4 regions of the Nostoc edaphicum CCNP1411 genome follow, and region 4 is predicted to be linked to each of the others. Evidence: riboswitches for the same ligand, from Rfam matches in the RefSeq annotation. Region 4 holds a riboswitch; each other region holds the start of a gene.
The links. Region 4 has a riboswitch for cobalamin ahead of HUN01_RS01515 (TonB-dependent receptor plug domain-containing protein). Riboswitches for the same ligand answer to the same signal wherever they lie in the genome.

Region 1 (4,199 bases), on a different replicon from region 4:
TACCAAGCTGAGAGAACATTAACCTTAATTGTCAACCTCCTTCTAGGACAATTGCATGAAGAAAGTTTTAATAACTTTAACTACCAAATCAGCAGCTTTGATGTCCCTAGCATCATTGGTAATGACCAGTAAAGTCACCACAGCTGGTGAACCAGTAAATCCGCAACCAGTAGACCGTCCTAATGCTGCTACTAGACCAGTATCAGCATCAGACCAAAAAGCTTGTGTAAGACATCCGAAACTCGGTAAGTTTTTCTGCGCTCATGCTGAAGAATTATCTCATTTGCAAAAAGGTGTAGCAGAGATTGATGTTACATCGGATGACAGCGAAAAGGCTCTGCTTGGGGTTACGGATGCAGAAAGTGATGCTGCTGTAGCTATGTTTGGTTGTGATTGTGCTGCATCGATAAATTGTTTACGCCGTCTGCGGAATAGCCTACCCTAGAATCTAATTTCCTGAGTTTTTCATCTTCCCAAAAGCAGGGAATATGGGAAGAGTTTTTCTCTCTTCCCTCACTCTTTTACAGTTTTGTGTTTAGAAGTTTCAGATAAATATATTGCTGATGTTGTGGTGATAGCAAAGCTCTACGGCGAAACGCCGAACGCATTCCCACCATTATACACACTCGGTCGTTGGGCATTTAAGCGTTGGCTGGAAAGGTCGGTTGTCGAGGGGTTAGCAGCGCATACTATTTTTGAAAACCATCTGTGTTATTCCGTTCAACTTTGGCAGTTATCTAAAGGAGTTTAATTGAAAATGACCACAGAAATAAACACCCAAGATTGGCAACAAGCTTTTATCGCCACCAATATATTAGCAATTGCTTACAACGCTTGGATCGGTTATTTAGGAGGAGAACGTGGTGTCGTAATTTGCAGTACCAATTCTCCGCATTTAAGTATGGCTGGTGAAACATTTAAAGCGCATTTTATCCCGCGTAAAAATCTCGCAGCTTTCTTAAATGCTTGGTTAACAGCACCAGATACCGTACTGTTGCAAAGACACTTCATGAATGCTCATATTCTTGAAGCTGTAGATAAGTATAATCCCCAAAAAGATATTGTATTTTTGTTGGAATACGGTAATCAGGCTGGGTTTTTCTATTTAACTAATTTACCAATTACACCACCGCAATGTTACCACACTGTACGCAAAGAATGGGCAAAATTCCAACTTCCGCACACCCTTTTAACAGGAGCAAAAACACAATGAGACTCATCCAAAAGCAAAAACAAGCTTTCTAGTTTTACCGCTTTTTCCCCATTGCTATGTATAGAGCTTTAATAGCAAAATTAAAGCCTTGTACTACCTCTTATGACTGTAATACTCTGGACAAAATTAAATCTAGAGTGTGAAAAAATTACCTTATCCTGATAGTTATGGTATTTATTTTATGAGTGTTAACTCTAGCACAAATATAATTCTATAGGAATCATATTTGATTTCTGAAAATATTTGAGTAGGGTGTGTTATGCCGTAGGCTAACGCACCATCCGAAGATTTTGGTGCGTTACGGAAGCCGTAACACACCCTACATATACTTAGATTTTTTCATAAATCAAATACTAGTCCTATATATCCAGTAAGTAATATGGAGAATTAAAATTATTATCGACTGAATTTACATATAGACAGTAATTATGGTAATGTGACACATAACTGTCGGTTCTGATGGGGAGCAGCCATCAGGCGCAAGGGGGAAAGTTCGGTGTAAATCCGGCGCTGTCCCGCAGCTGTAATGAGACGAATATAACGTGTCTCTTAGTCAGAATGCCCGCCGACTCACTCTAGACACAAAACATTTATCTGCGAGGCACAGATGATACATTTGATTAATAAATTTCATGGGTACAGATACTGTTTTAAGACGGTACCCTCTGCAAGTTTTACTAATTCGCTTCGCTGTTAGTAACGACACTTAATTTTTGGTTGTCTTATAGGAATTTGGGTATCCATAAGGAATACCACAAAGTCTTTTTGCTATCAAAATAGTATCCACCATGATTTAGCTATGGCAATGCATTGTAGCAAGCTAGTACCGCAAGGCGGAATTAAAAATTAAAAATTAAAAATTAAAAATGAAGACAGCGTAAGGGTTTTGTTGATTGGGAATGGGTGGTTTATTTCCGCCGTACTGTACTAGTTAAACCCTAAATCTTAGAAATTCAACAGCACAAATAAATACCTGCATTTACTGAAAACGAGGAGTTTCATGTCCACTTCCCGCATAGTTACTTATTGTGAATTTTTCTCAAAAATCTTCGTTTTTACCGCAATTTATGGGATGGTCGGTGGAGGAAATGTAGCAATTGCTAATCAAGTTGCACAAATATCTGAGTTTCCTAAGTATGAAGGTTCTGCAAGAGACTTACAACCAGTTGCACAAGTAACACCTGAAAATACTCCAGCCTCCACAACAGAAACAGAACCCGATATTGAATTAACAGTCATCGACAAGCTATTGAATGAACCTGTATTTTCACCTTTTCGCCGCGAGGGGACAGTGAAAGATTCCACCCGTCCAGTTTACGTGATTACAGGTGAAGAAATGGAAGCGCAAGGTGCAAGAACTGTCAAAGAAGCACTGCGATTTCTTCCTGGTGTCTTGGGTGATGGTACAGTTGGCACAGAAGTTAATGCCCAAAGTGGTCAATTTATTCGCGGTTCTAACACCGGTCAAGTATTAATATTGCTTGATGGTAGACCGATTAATAATCTTGGTGGCGGTGGTTTTGACCTTTCAGAATTTACCACCAATAATATTGAAAGAGTTGAAGTGTTACCAGGAGGAGGTTCAACACTTTATGGTTCTGATGCGATAGGAGGGGTAATTAATATTGTCACTCGTCGTCCCACAGAGAAAATTACAACAGAAGCCAAAGTTAATATTGGTGCTTATGGACTAAACCAACAAAGTATTCAAAATAGTGGGAAAGCAGGTGCAATTTCTTGGGTTGTAGGTTACAACCGTACCCAAGCAGAAAATAATTATCCTTTTACAATTCCTGAAGCCAATTTTACAGGAACTAGAACAAATAATGATGCTCTATTTAACAACTTCAATGTCAAACTAGAGGCAGATTTAGGAACACGCAATACCTTAAGTCTCTCAAGCCTATACTTAAGCAAAGAACAGGGAGTACCAGGAGGAGTAGCAATTCCTGAACCCCAATTTGGGCAAGGTTTTTTCAATTCTCTCACCGACAATAATCGCAAATACACAGACCAAGTTCTCACTGATTTAACCTGGAATTCCAAATTAGGGAATGGGAATGATTCACTTTTAACAGCCAGAGTTTATACTGATTTTCTCAATACTCGTTTTGATAACCGTAGTGGTGCACTTTCATCTCAAAATCGGTTTGATTCTAACCAAGTTTCTTACGGTATTCAAACCACACATAGTTGGAATCTTACCAAAAATCAGATTTTAGTTTATGGCTTTGATTACCGGAATGCAAATGTGCGTAATACTACCTTTAATTATGGCACTAATGTAAATAGAGAAAATTACGACAACGGTATTAGTCAGGGAGCCATTTTCGCCAAATATGAAAATAATTTTACTCCTAGTTTCAGTATCAATTTAGGAGTACGCCAAGATTTTAGTAGCTTGGTAAATGGCTCATTTACATCACCATCTGTAGGTACAAAATTAGCAATCTCTGACTCCACAACACTCAGAGCAAACTACATCAGAAACTTTCGAGCGCCAACCATTGCCAATTTATTTAACAATAATCCTACTAATATTGGTAATCCTGAACTTAAACCAGAAAAGGGTGATAGTTTTGATATTGGCATTGACCAAAAGTTAGGTAATATAGGCTTATTACGTTTGACGTTCTTTAGTAACACAGTATCCGATACAATTGCCTTTAAGCGGTTGACACCACCCGTGAATGGCAATACAGGTACTTTGGAAAATATCGGACTGGTTAGAACTACAGGAATTGAAGCTTCTTTAAACTTACAGATAGCGAAAAATTTCTATGCTTTTGCTAATTATACAGCTAATGATCCACGGATTTTAGAAAGTTCTAATCCGGCGGAAGTTGATAAAGAGTTGCGTTTTGCAGGTGCGGATAAATTAAATTTGGGTGTTTCTTATGAAAATCCTCAAGGTTGGTATTTAGGATTGCTCATGAATTCTTTGAATGGGTATCCAACGAATAACGATAATACAGAGTTTTTGTCT
Region 2 (4,199 bases), on a different replicon from region 4:
ACATTCTGCCCTTTCTAACCCACCAAATCTAATTGGCGTACCAGAAGCAGTTCTAGACACTCCTTTGATTTTGCTGGCAGAAGATAATCAAGCAAATATTGATACTATGTCCGGCTATCTTGAAGGTCGAGGATATCATCTGATTCTGGCAAACAATGGACAGCAAGCTATTGACCTTGTTAGAGTTCAACGCCCCGACTTAATTGTAATGGACATTCAAATGCCGGGAATGGATGGCTTGGAAGCAATGCGGCGTATCCGTAACGATCAGCAATTTGTGCATATTCCGATCATTGCACTAACGGCCTTAGCCATGCCTGGCGATCGCGAAACTTGTTTAGCCGCTGGAGCTAACGAATATTTGACCAAACCCGTAAAACTTAAACAGCTTGTAAGCACAATTCAACAACTCTTAAGCAGGTAACGGAAATTTTCGATGGATATTCAAACCTCTATTTTAGTGATCGACGATCAACCCGATAACTTTGACGTTGTTGAAACCTTACTGGATGGTGAAAACTACCAGCTTTACTACGCTCCTAGTGGTCAACAAGCTCTAAATCGCCTCGATAGTTTTCAGCCCGATCTGATTTTATTAGATGTGATGATGCCCGATCTTGATGGGATGGAAGTCTGCCGGCGCATCAAAGCCGATCCACAATGGCAAGCAGTGCCGATTATTATGGTGACAGCATTAACTGAGAAAGAAGATTTGGCTCGATGTCTGGCGACGGGTGCAGATGACTTCATTAGTAAACCCGTCAACGGTGTGGAATTACGAGCCAGAGTTAATTCCATGTTGCGGATTAAGCAGCAGTACGACAGTATGCAAGTATTGCTCAAGATGCGAGAAGACATGGTAAATATGATTGTGCACGATCTGCGAAATCCACTTACCACTATTATCTTAGGAGCAGAGATTCTTCGGTTGGCAGGTTTGTCACCGAAACAACAACAAGGAAAAGTCGATCAAATTTTACTTGCTGGACAACAACTACAATCGTTAATTGATAGTTTGCTGATTATGGCAAAGCTGGAATCTGGCAAAATGGTTCTCAACTACACAGAAGTGGATCTTTGTGCGCTATGTATATCAGTTGTAGAAGATATTGAGGCGATCGCTACTCAAAAAAACCTGACCCTGATACGTGAATTTCCCGAACCTGGTGGCATTGTTGTAGTAGATGCAGTGATCTTTCGTCGAGTGCTGGATAATTTGCTCTCCAATGCCATTAAGTTCTCCCCCTTCAATTCTCAAGTCATCCTCCGAGGAGAGTATTTGGCAGCAGGTGGTGCTAAAGTGCAAGTCGCTGATTCCGGTTCGGGAGTTCGTCAAGACTTACGGCAAATCATTTTCGAGAAGTATGAAATTGGAACTATGATGCCAGAAATTTCGCAAATTGGTTTAGGATTGGCTTTCTGCAAAATGGCGATCGAGGCACATTCCGGTACAATTACCATCGAAGATAATCATCCAAATGGTAGTATTTTTACTGTATTATTCAAAAATAAATAATTCACTTTAGTCTAAATTAATACTTGCCTCTGCGACTAGAAGTCGCGGCTACACATACAAAACCCGCCTACGCGGGTTATAAAACTCGATTTTCTGCTAGTCCACGTAGGTGGAATTAGCCTGTGTGGTAGCGAATTATATTCGCCCAAAACTTTTAAAACATCCTCTAATTAGAAATGACCTCTAAACTGTTTTAATAAACTACGCTTTGTAAAAGTCCCAGCCAAATAAATTTGGCACATTCGCTTATATCCCCCGGTTAGAAACACGGGGGCTTTACGCATCACGACTCGTAATGGTGATATAGTTACTCAAATCGGTTCTGATGGGAAGCAGCCATCGGACGCAAGGGGGAAAGTCCGGTGTAAATCCGGCGCTGTCCCGCAACTGTGAACCAAAATTAGGTGAGTCAGGATGCCCGCCGGTTAGAATCAATTCGTTTACATAAATCTGCGAGGTACAGATTCATGAAAAGAAAAAAACAGGCGTTAGTCAGTCTAACCCTGATGGGAGTTATCAGTTTTTATCTAGTCATTGGTTTACCCAAACCCGCCTACGCCATGCACATCATGGAAGGTTTTTTGCCAGTGCAGTGGGCAATTTTTTGGTGGATTGTGGCATTACCATTTTTTCTATTAGGATTGCGTAGTCTGACTCGCATTACCCAAGCTAACCCGGAATTGAAACTACTCCTGGGCTTGGCTGGTGCTTTTACTTTTGTGCTGTCAGCTTTGAAAATCCCTTCTGTCACAGGTAGCTGTTCTCACCCAACAGGGACAGGGTTAGGTGCGGTGCTGTTTGGCCCCCTTACTATGTCGGTTTTGGGTAGCTTAGTATTGTTGTTTCAAGCTTTGTTACTGGCGCATGGCGGCTTGACGACGTTGGGGGCAAATGCTTTTTCGATGGCGATCGCTGGCCCTTTCCTAGCTTACTGGATATATAATCTGACAATAAAGTTAGGTGGTAAACAACAAATCGCCATATTTTTAGCAGCTGCGATCGCAGATTTACTCACCTACATTATCACTTCCATCCAACTCGCCCTAGCTTTCCCCGCACCTGTTGGTGGGTTTATCGCTTCATTTACCAAGTTCGCCGGAATTTTTGCCATTACTCAAGTTCCCTTAGCAATTAGTGAAGGATTACTAACTGTGTTGGTGTGGAACTGGCTGCAATCTTATAATCCTCAAGAATTAGAATTGTTGAAATTAATCAAGCGAGGAAGTGGCAATGAGTCAATCTAAAAAAGGGTTGAGTAACTGGCTGTTGGTATTAGGAGTTATCGCTTTAGCAGTTGCACCGCTAATATTTGTGCGAGGTGGGGAGTTTTCCGGTGCTGATGGCAAAGCAGAAGAGGCTATTAATGAAATACAACCCGAATATAAACCCTGGTTTAAATCATTTTTTGAACCAGCTAGTGGGGAAATAGAAAGCTTATTATTTGCTTCGCAAGCGGCTTTGGGTGCGGGAGTAGTTGGTTATGCAATTGGATTGTATAAAGGACGTTCCCAACAACAAAAACCTAAAGAATGAGCCTACAACTAGACACTTTAGCTTATACCAATCGATTGCGAAGATTGCCACCAGAGCATAAACTAATTTTTGCATTTACTACTCTGGCTATTTCCCTGGCTAGCCATCCGCTAGTGCAAATATTGATGGCACTTTGGATGGGTATTTGGACAGTTATTTATGCAAGAATTCCCGCTGGTGTTTATTTTAAATTGTTAACATTTACCATAGTTTTTTGTTTGACAAGTTTGCCAGCACTTATGGTGAATGGAGTTACGATTAATGATTTGCCAAACGTACAATTAGATTCGTGGTATGGATTAACTCTCGGACATTTCTATATTTATATCAGTCATCATGGCAGTATTCAAGCATTAGGAATTTTAACCAGAGCATTAGCCTCTGTTTCTTGCTTATATTTTCTCATGTTAACCGTCCCTTTCACGGAGATATTACAAACTCTGCGTTACTTACGATTTCCAGTGCTTTTAACCGATTTGTTATTACTAATGTATCGGTTTATTTTCATCCTACTGAACACAGCCGAGGAATTATGGACGGCACAAAATTCCCGTGGTGGTTACCGTACTTGGCGTAGTGGAATGAAAAGTTTAGCACTACTAATTGGACAATTATTACAGCGAACCTTACAACGATATAGTCAGTTTTCTCTGGGATTGCAATCACGGGGTTTTGTGAGTGAATTTCGAGTTTGGCATCCCCGCCGCTATCGTCCCCAAGCGCGATATATCATCGAAGCAATTTGCGGCTGTGTAGGATTAATAGGATTAGAATTTTGGCGAAATGCAGGAATATTTACTTGAATTTGAGCAGGTATATTACACCTATCCAGGCGCACAAGAATCAGCTTTGAATGGTCTAACACTGAAGATTCCATCTGGTAAAAGGTGTGCGTTAATTGGGCAGAATGGTTGTGGTAAAACGACGCTATTTTTATTAGCTAACGGTCTTTATAAACCTGATTCTGGTATTGTACGTTGGCGTAATGAACCGTTAAGTTATAATCGCAATTATCTTAGTAACTTACGGCAGAAAGTTGGACTAGTATTTCAAGATCCAGAACAACAATTAGTAGCTTCTACTGTTGAAGAAGATATATCTTACGGTTTGTGTAATTTGGGTTTACCAGAGCCAGAAATTAAAGACCGAG
Region 3 (4,199 bases), on a different replicon from region 4:
GACAGATATTCCCGCCGAAGTAGCCCTAGCACAACAGGCTATTGGTGAAGATATCATCATTGAGTTGCAACCATATTTAGGCTCTCACCCCAATTTAGAGAAATTACTGGCAAAGCAAATAGCTGCGACAAAAGCAGAAGCATGGATTCTCTTAGCTCATGGTAGCCGTCGCGCAGGTTCTCAAGAAACTGTGGAAGCAATGGCGGCGAGTTTGGGAGTAGTGGCTGCTTATTGGGCTGGGCCTCCTAGTTTAGAATCACGGGTGAAAGAGTTAGTAGCTGCTGGTTATAGAGAAATTGCAATTTTGCCATACTTTTTATTCGCTGGTGGAATAACTGATGCGATCGCGGCCTCAATAGAGGAGCTAAAATTACAATTTTCTGCGGTGAATTTCCAATTGGCGCAGCCCTTGGGAGCAAGTGCAGAATTAGCCGAGCTAATTTGGGATTTAACAGATAAATGAACCGCACAGAGAAACAGGAGAACAATTATTTGGGAAAGGTTTATTTAGTAGGTGCGGGGCCAGGTGATCCAGGTTTAATTACCCTGAAGGCCAAAGGTTTGTTGGAATGTGCAGATGTCGTTATCTATGATGCCTTAGTGAGTCCGGCAATTCTGGCAATGATTAATCCCCAAGCCGAGCAAATTAATGCTGGTAAGCGGAGGGGAAAACATTCGCTGTTCCAGGAAGAAACAACTCAATTGCTGATTGAGAAAGCGCAGGATCATGCAATTGTAGTACGGCTAAAAGGTGGCGATCCGTTTATTTTTGGTCGCGGTGGTGAAGAGATGGCAGAATTAGTCAAAGCTGGAATATCAACGGAAGTAGTGCCCGGTATCACATCGGGAATTGCAGCAGCAGCTTATGCAGGTATACCTTTGACGCATAGACTGTATAGTTCGTCAGTGATATTTGTAACTGGTCATGAAGCAGCAGGTAAGTATAGACCGATAGTGAATTGGAGTGCGATCGCTCACGGTTCCGAAACCATTGTAATTTATATGGGAATTCACAATCTGCCTTATATTGTCGAACAATTAAGTTTAGCTGGGTTGAATTTAGAAACGCCCATTGCTTTGGTGCGCTGGGGTACGCGCCCCGAACAAGAAGAATTGATTGGTACTTTGGAGACAATTGTAGAGCAGGTAGAGCAAACTGGATTTGGTGCGCCTGCGATCGCAGTTATTGGACAAGTAGTGAATATGCACAGTATTTTGTCTGGTTGTCGTCCAGTTTGATGTTGGCGCAAAGCTTGTCGTTTCGTATTCTCCGATAACCCTAGTACCGCAAGGCGGAATTAAAAATTAAAAATTAAAAATTAAAAATGAATACAGCATAAGGGTTTCGTTGATTTGGAATGATTGGTTTATTTCCGCCGTGTTGTACTAGTGATTTATCGCATTAAATATCATGAGTTTGTAGTAAGCACTTCAGTGCTTAAAAATCCAGGACTAAAGTCCTTACTACGAACTTATTCATTCCTCGTAACTAATGCGATAGACCACTAGTGTATGATCGATAAGGTTATTCGGTTCTGGTGGGAGTCAGCTACCAGAGGTAACGGGGAAAGTTCGGTGCAAATCCGGCGCTGTCCCGCAACTGTGAACTAATTTGAGATTAAGGAACCAAATTGAGTGAGTCAGGATGCCCGCCGAAATAGATTTATCAGTTTCACATATCTGCGAGGTACAGATGACTACGACTGTAAATATTTCCCCAACCAATCCTTTGGGTGTTGCTAATCATACTTTATTTGTTTGTAAAACCTGTGCCAGTGTTTGGCAAAATGGAAAACGCTTAGGCGAAAGTGGTGGTGAAAAACTTTTACACCAACTTCAGCAGCTTGCCCAAGATTGGGACTTACGAGATGAATTTCCGATTCAGGAAGTTGAATGCATGAGTGCTTGTAATCGTTCTTGTGTAGTCGCCTTTGCTGCCAAAGGGAAATTAACATATTTATTTGGTGACTTAGCAGTTGATGGTAGTGCTTCTGCGGTGCTGCAATGTGCTAGTCAATACTATGCTAAAGCAGACGGTTTACTGCCTTGGTCAGAGCGTCCAGAAGCACTAAAAAAAGGTATTTTGGCAAAAATTCCCCCTTTATCAAAACAGAATTCAGTATGAATTCTGTACGAGTGGCGGATAGAGTTAAGCAAAGCAAATCCGCGAGAGTTTGAGTATAGATTAAAACCTCTTTCACCGTGGGCAAAAATAAATTCAAATATTCTTCCTTGAACCTATCCGTTTATGGGTAGAGTATTCTGAATCCTGAATTCTGAATTCTGACTCCTTTTTAATGATGCGCGTTTTGATTCTAGGTGGGACGGGAGATGCGGCAGAACTAGCTGCCAAGGTTGCGACTATCCAAGGGTTAGAAGCAATCACATCTCTAGCTGGCCGCACCCGTGAACCGTCAATACCGTTGGGGGATTTACGGGTTGGAGGTTTCGGTGGGGTGGCGGGGTTGGCTAGCTATCTGCGAATCATGCAAATCGACTTATTAATTGATGCAACCCATCCCTTTGCGACTCAGATTTCCTTTAATGCAGCAGATGCCGCAACGGAAGTTGGAGTCCCCCGTCTGATGTTAATTCGTCCGCCTTGGGAAAAAGAAAGTGGCGATCGCTGGATTGAAGTTGATCGCGTTGAAGCCGCAGCAACAGCACTGCAAAACCAGGCACAGCGGGTATTTTTGACAGTGGGTAGGCAAGAACTCGCTGCCTTTGCTTATCTAGAGAAAATTTGGTTTCTAATGCGGATGATTGACCCTCCTGGCGATGAAGCTTTAGTACCACCGGGAATGGTATTGTGCGATCGCGGGCCATTTACTCTCAATAATGAAAGACAAATCCTGATTAATAACAAGATTGATACCATCGTGAGCAAAAATAGCGGTGGCGATGCAACAAAGGCCAAGATTATTGCAGCGCGAGAACTGGGTGTAAAGGTTGTTATGGTAAATCGTCCACCTATCCCGCCAGGAGAACAGGTTAGTAATGTTGATGCTGCTTTAACGTGGTTATTTGATCGCTGCTAAATGAAGAGTGCTGAGTTCCAAGTGCTGAGTGCTGAGTGGGTAAATAGGCAAGATTGATAATACTATCTTTACTTAATTTCCGTATAATACACGGGAACCTTCTACAAAATCCGCGATCGCACTAACGACTTCCATGAAAAATCTAGCTCTATATGCCATAGTCCTCGCCACCACTTTTGGATTAGTTTTCGGGACAATGCCAGCCGCCTCTGCTTTAAGTTGGAACTGGAGTTATTCTGGTACTGGCATAGCGGCAAACGGTACTTTCACCACTAATGACACCCCTAACAATTTAGGTTTTTACCTGATTACTGGAATTACTGGTACACGAAATGGTGAAATAATTACTGGTTTGCAAGCGCCTGGGACTCCAATGCCAGGAAACGAACCTTTTGATGTTGATGATTTAATTAGTCTTAATACTCAGCAGTTAACGGGTAAGGGTTTTGCATATTCCACTTCGGAAGGAAGTTATTCTAGTCCATTTTTCGCTAGTTTTTTGTCCAAACCAGGTTATCTAGAGATGTTTTCTGCGCCAACTAAACCAGGTTTGAAAAATTTAGGATTAGAAGATAGTGAATTACCCATTAGTTTTTCTGCGACCATAATCACCATCCCTTAACCCACTTCTATTTTTAGCTTACGCGTAACAAGCTATCCAAATTCACTCAGAAAAAGCTCGAAAAAGTTTCCTAAAACCATCAATAACAATTCAAAATCCTACCCTTACAGGGAAGCAAGCTACGCATAGGATCTTGTAGAGAAGAGATTTTCAGATGGGAATTTAAAGCCTGACTGAAACTTTAGCTAGGTGTTGACATTCGGTCTTAAAGCCTTAATTTTACGATAAAAATTGCGATTCTCTCTATAGTTTCTTTGAGACAAACAGATTAAAGTAATATAGCAACGGTGGTATCATTACATCCACATGATACCGTAATTTTGTCTAGATATAGAATTCTATCGCCCTGTCAACGGTAGATTATTTCTGAAAGGAGTTTGCTGCAATGTCCACAAAACCAACTACTCGATTAATTTTGGAGACTTTACTCCCCCATCTCAAAGTAGCAGCAGCCTATGCCAATTTTCTTCAACCAAAAATTGCTGCACTTCCCGCCAAAGAACAAGCAAAAAACTTTTTTGCTGCTGCACTTACTGATG
Region 4 (4,199 bases):
ACTTTCTAAAATCCGTGGATCATTAGCTGTATAATTAGCAAAAGCATAGATATTCTTCGCTAGCTGCAAATTTAGAGAGGCTTCAATTCCTGTCGTTCTAACCAGTCCGATATTTTCAAAAGTACCTGTATTGCCATTTACGGGTGGTGTCAGTCTTTTAAAGGCAATTGTATCTGACACTGTATTACTAAAGAAGGTCAAACGTAATAAGCCTATATTACCTAACTTTTGGTCAATGCCAATATCAAAACTATCACCCTTTTCGGGTTTAAGTTCAGGATTACCAATATTAGTAGGATTATTGTTAAATAAATTAGCAATGGTTGGCGCTCGGAAGTTTCTGATATAGTTAGCTCTGAGTGTTGTGGAGTCAGATATTGCTAATTTTGTACCTACAGATGGTGATGTAAATGAACCATTTACCAAGCTACTGAAATCTTGGCGTACTCCTAAATTGATACTGAAACTAGAAGTAAGATTATTTTCATATTTGGCGAAAATGGCTCCTTGACTAATACCGTTGTCGTAATTTTCTCTATTGACATTAGTGCCATAATTAAAGATGGTATTACGCACATTTGCATTCCGGTAATCAAAGCCGTAAACCAAAATCTGATTTTTGGTCAGATTCCAACTGTGTGTGGTTTGAATCCCGTAAGAAACTTGGTTAGAATCAAACCGATTTTGAGATGAAAGTGCGCCACTGCGGTTATCAAAACGAGTATTGAGAAAATCAGTGTAAACTCTGGCTGTTAAAAGTGAATCATTACCATTGCCTAATTTGGAATTCCAGGTTAAATCAGTGAGAACTTGGTCTGTATATTTGCGATTATTGTCGGTGAGAGAATTGAAAAAACCTTGCCCAAATTGTGGTTCAGGAATTGCTACACCTCCTGGTACTCCCTGTTCTTTGCTTAAGTATAGGGTTGAGAGACTTAAGGTATTACGTGTTCCTAAATCTGCCTCTAGTTTGACATTAAAGTTGTTAAACAGAGCATCATTATTTGTTCTAGTTCCTGTAAAATTGGCTTCAGGAATTGTGAAAGGATAATTATTTTCTGCTTGGGTACGGTTGTAACCTACAACCCAAGAAATCGCACCTGCTTTCCCACTATTTTGAATACTTTGTTGGTTTAGTCCATAAGCACCAATATTCACCTTGGCTTCTGTTGTAACTTTCTCTGTGGGACGACGAGTGACAATATTAATTACCCCTCCTATTGCATCAGAACCATAAAGTGTTGAACCTCCTCCTGGTAACACTTCAACTCTTTCAATATTATTGGTGGTAAATTCTGAGAGGTCAAAACCACCGCCACCAAGATTATTAATTGGTCTACCATCAAGCAATATTAATACTTGACCGATATTAGAACCGCGAATAAATTGACCACTTAAGGCATTAACTTCTGTGCCAACTGTACCATCACCCAAGATACCAGGAAGAAATCGCAGTGCTTCTTTGACAGTTCTTGCACCTTGCGCTTCCATTTCTTCACCCGTAATTACGTAAACGGGACGGGTGGAATCTTTCACTGTCCCTTCGCGGCGAAAGGGTGAAAATACAGGTTCATTCAATAGCTTGTCGATGACTGTCAGTTCAATATCGGGTTCTGTTCCTGTTGTGGAGGCTGGAGTATTTTCAGGTGTTACTTGTGCAACTGGTTGTAAGTCTCTTGCAGAACCTTCATACTTAGGAAACTCAGATATTTGTGCAACTTGATTAGCGATCGCTACATTTCTTCCGCAGACTATCCCATAGATTGCGGTAAAAACGAAGATTTTTGAGAAAAATTCACAATAAGTAACTATGCGGGAAGTGGACATGAAACTCCTCGTTTTCAGTAAATGCAGGTATTTATTTGTGCTATGAGTTTTTAAGATTTAGGCTTCAACTAGCTTGCTACAATGCATTGCCATACCTAAATCATGATGGGTACTATTTTGATAGCAAAAAGACTTTGTGGTATTCCTTATGGATACCCAAATCCCTATAGGACAACCCAAAATTGAGTGTCGTTACTAACAGCGAAGCGAATTAGTAAAACTTGCAAAGGGTACTGTCTTAAAACAGTATCTGTACCCATGAAATTTATTAATCAAATGTATCATCTGTGCCTCGCAGATAAATGTTTTGTGTCTAGAGTGAGTCGGCGGGCATTCTGACTAAGAGACACGTTATATTCGTCTCATTACAGCTGCGGGACAGCGCCGGATTTACACCGAACTTTCCCCCTTGCGCCTGATGGCTGCTCACCATCAGAACCGACAGTCATGTGTCACATTACCATAGTTACTGTCTATATGTAAATTCAGTGGATAATAATTTTGATTCCCCATATTACTTACTGAATATATAATTATACTTGTGCTACAGTTAACACTCATAAAATAAATTCCCTAATTATCAGGATAGGGGACTTTTCGCACACTCTAGATTTAATTTTGTCCAGAGTCTTACATTCCTAAGAAGTAGTGTAAGACTTTAATTTTGCTATTAAAGCTCTATACATAGCAATTGGGAAAAAGCGGTAAAACTAGAAAGCTTGTTTTTGCTTTTGGATGAGTTTCATTGTGTTTTTGCTCCTATTGAGAGAGAGTGGTGAGGTTGGAATTCTGCCCATTGTTTGCATATAGTTTGGTAACATTGGGGTGGTGTAATTGGTAATTTTGTTAAATAGAAAAAAGCAGCTTGATAACCGTATTCCAACAAAAAAATAACATCTTTTTGGGGATTATATTTATCTACAGCTTCGAGAATATGAGCATTCATGAAGTGTCTTTGCAACAGTACGGTATCTGGTGCTGTTAACCAAGCATTTAAGAAAGCTGCGAGATTTTTACGCGGGATAAAATGCGCTTTAAATGTTTCACCAGCAATACTTAAATGCGGAGAATTAGTGCTGCAAATTACAACACCACGTTCTCCTCCTAAATAGCCAACCCAAGCGTTGTAACCAATTGCTAATATATTGGTGGCGATAAAAGTTTGTTGCCAATCTTGGGTGTTTATTTCTGTGGTCATTTTCAATTAAACTCCTTTAGATAACTGCCAAAGTTGAACGGAATAACACAGATGGTTTTCAAAAATAGTGCGTGCTGCTAACCCCTCAGCAATTGGCTTTTCCAACCAACGCTTAAATGCCCAACGACCGAGTGTGTATAATGGTGGGACGGCGATCGCTACAACATCAGCAATATATTTAACTGTAGTCAGCCCAAAAATACGAAAATTATCAACACACAAGTCAATCGTTGGCGCAATATGGGTTGAAATGTCTTCAGTCTTGATTAATTTGAATCCAGTCTGTTCCAACGCCGCTTGGAGTTCGCTGGCGACATGACAATTAGAAAAAATACCTTCTCGGTATTCGGCATCAAAACGCATCATATCTGCAAGCAGCAGGTAGCCACCACTATCCAATAAACGAGCCGCGCCTTGAGCTAAATCGAGAGCAGCAATATATTGACTGCTTTCGCTAAATAAAATGAGGTCGTAGGAGTTTGAGGTGCGAAAATCTTCAAATCTCGTTAAGTAGAAAGGTACTTGGCCATTGGTATTTTGAATAAATCTCTCTTGCTGGAGTGCGTCGGGTGCTAATCCCTCAACACTGAAACCGCAGCTGTACAAATACGCTGCGTTACCACCAATCCCACAGCCGACATCCAGCACAGTTTTTGTCCCCTCTGGAATAAAACTCAAAAGTTTAGCTGTATATGCTGACTGCGCCGCACGCAGGCGAGTCAGAGTTAATTCTTCACCCCTTTTAGGTAGTGGTTCCCAATACCCGTAATGAAGATAGGAAGAACCTGTAAGCCCCATATAGTAATCTATCGCTGCATTTTGGTAGCGAGTCGCTTTTGGAATATTGACTAGTTTTGGTTTTTGCATTTATAAATTGATAGAAACAGTTACACATTCATGCTTAATATTCCAAGCGATATCAGTTTGTTAATTTTGTCGTTTGATTAACTAACGTATTACTGGTAATTTCTGCGTAATACTAAATTTTAGTGGAAATTTAAAACCCCAAATGAAAGCTAAGATTATTAATTACGAATTATGAACTACGTTTTACAATAACTAAATCACCCTCTATTTTTGTCTCGTAATTTGATAGTGGTTTTGTAGCTGGCCCCATCTGCACATTACCATTAGGATCAAATTCCGAAGCATGACAAGGACATAAAAATATTTT

Region 1: another riboswitch for cobalamin. It lies ahead of HUN01_RS03015 (TonB-dependent receptor plug domain-containing protein); the one in region 4 lies ahead of HUN01_RS01515 (TonB-dependent receptor plug domain-containing protein).
Region 2: another riboswitch for cobalamin. It lies ahead of HUN01_RS04495 (energy-coupling factor ABC transporter permease); the one in region 4 lies ahead of HUN01_RS01515 (TonB-dependent receptor plug domain-containing protein).
Region 3: another riboswitch for cobalamin. It lies ahead of HUN01_RS05965 (DUF1636 domain-containing protein); the one in region 4 lies ahead of HUN01_RS01515 (TonB-dependent receptor plug domain-containing protein).

The regions. Positions count from the first base shown of each region.
Region 1 covers NZ_CP054698.1:49,951-54,149, forward strand. Annotated here, with positions in the region: gene HUN01_RS03005 (hypothetical protein) at 56-445, shown strand; gene HUN01_RS03010 (hypothetical protein) at 758-1,213, shown strand; cobalamin riboswitch at 1,648-1,797, shown strand; gene HUN01_RS03015 (TonB-dependent receptor plug domain-containing protein) at 2,286-4,199, shown strand, end outside.
Region 2 covers NZ_CP054698.1:414,386-418,584, forward strand. Annotated here, with positions in the region: gene HUN01_RS04485 (PAS domain S-box protein) at 1-424, shown strand, start outside; gene HUN01_RS04490 (hybrid sensor histidine kinase/response regulator) at 437-1,516, shown strand; cobalamin riboswitch at 1,817-1,956, shown strand; gene HUN01_RS04495 (energy-coupling factor ABC transporter permease) at 1,984-2,760, shown strand; gene HUN01_RS04500 (energy-coupling factor ABC transporter substrate-binding protein) at 2,747-3,049, shown strand; gene cbiQ (cobalt ECF transporter T component CbiQ) at 3,046-3,852, shown strand; gene HUN01_RS04510 (energy-coupling factor ABC transporter ATP-binding protein) at 3,833-4,199, shown strand, end outside.
Region 3 covers NZ_CP054698.1:758,026-762,224, forward strand. Annotated here, with positions in the region: gene HUN01_RS05955 (sirohydrochlorin chelatase) at 1-463, shown strand, start outside; gene cobA (uroporphyrinogen-III C-methyltransferase) at 460-1,239, shown strand; cobalamin riboswitch at 1,514-1,671, shown strand; gene HUN01_RS05965 (DUF1636 domain-containing protein) at 1,694-2,125, shown strand; gene HUN01_RS05970 (cobalt-precorrin-6A reductase) at 2,301-3,038, shown strand; gene HUN01_RS05975 (PEP-CTERM sorting domain-containing protein) at 3,172-3,660, shown strand; gene HUN01_RS05980 (inositol monophosphatase family protein) at 4,046-4,199, shown strand, end outside.
Region 4 covers NZ_CP054697.1:5,534-9,732, reverse strand. Annotated here, with positions in the region: gene HUN01_RS01515 (TonB-dependent receptor plug domain-containing protein) at 1-1,827, opposite strand, end outside; cobalamin riboswitch at 2,136-2,285, opposite strand; gene HUN01_RS01510 (hypothetical protein) at 2,570-3,025, opposite strand; gene HUN01_RS01505 (methyltransferase domain-containing protein) at 3,032-3,892, opposite strand; gene HUN01_RS01500 (QcrA and Rieske domain-containing protein) at 4,062-4,199, opposite strand, start outside.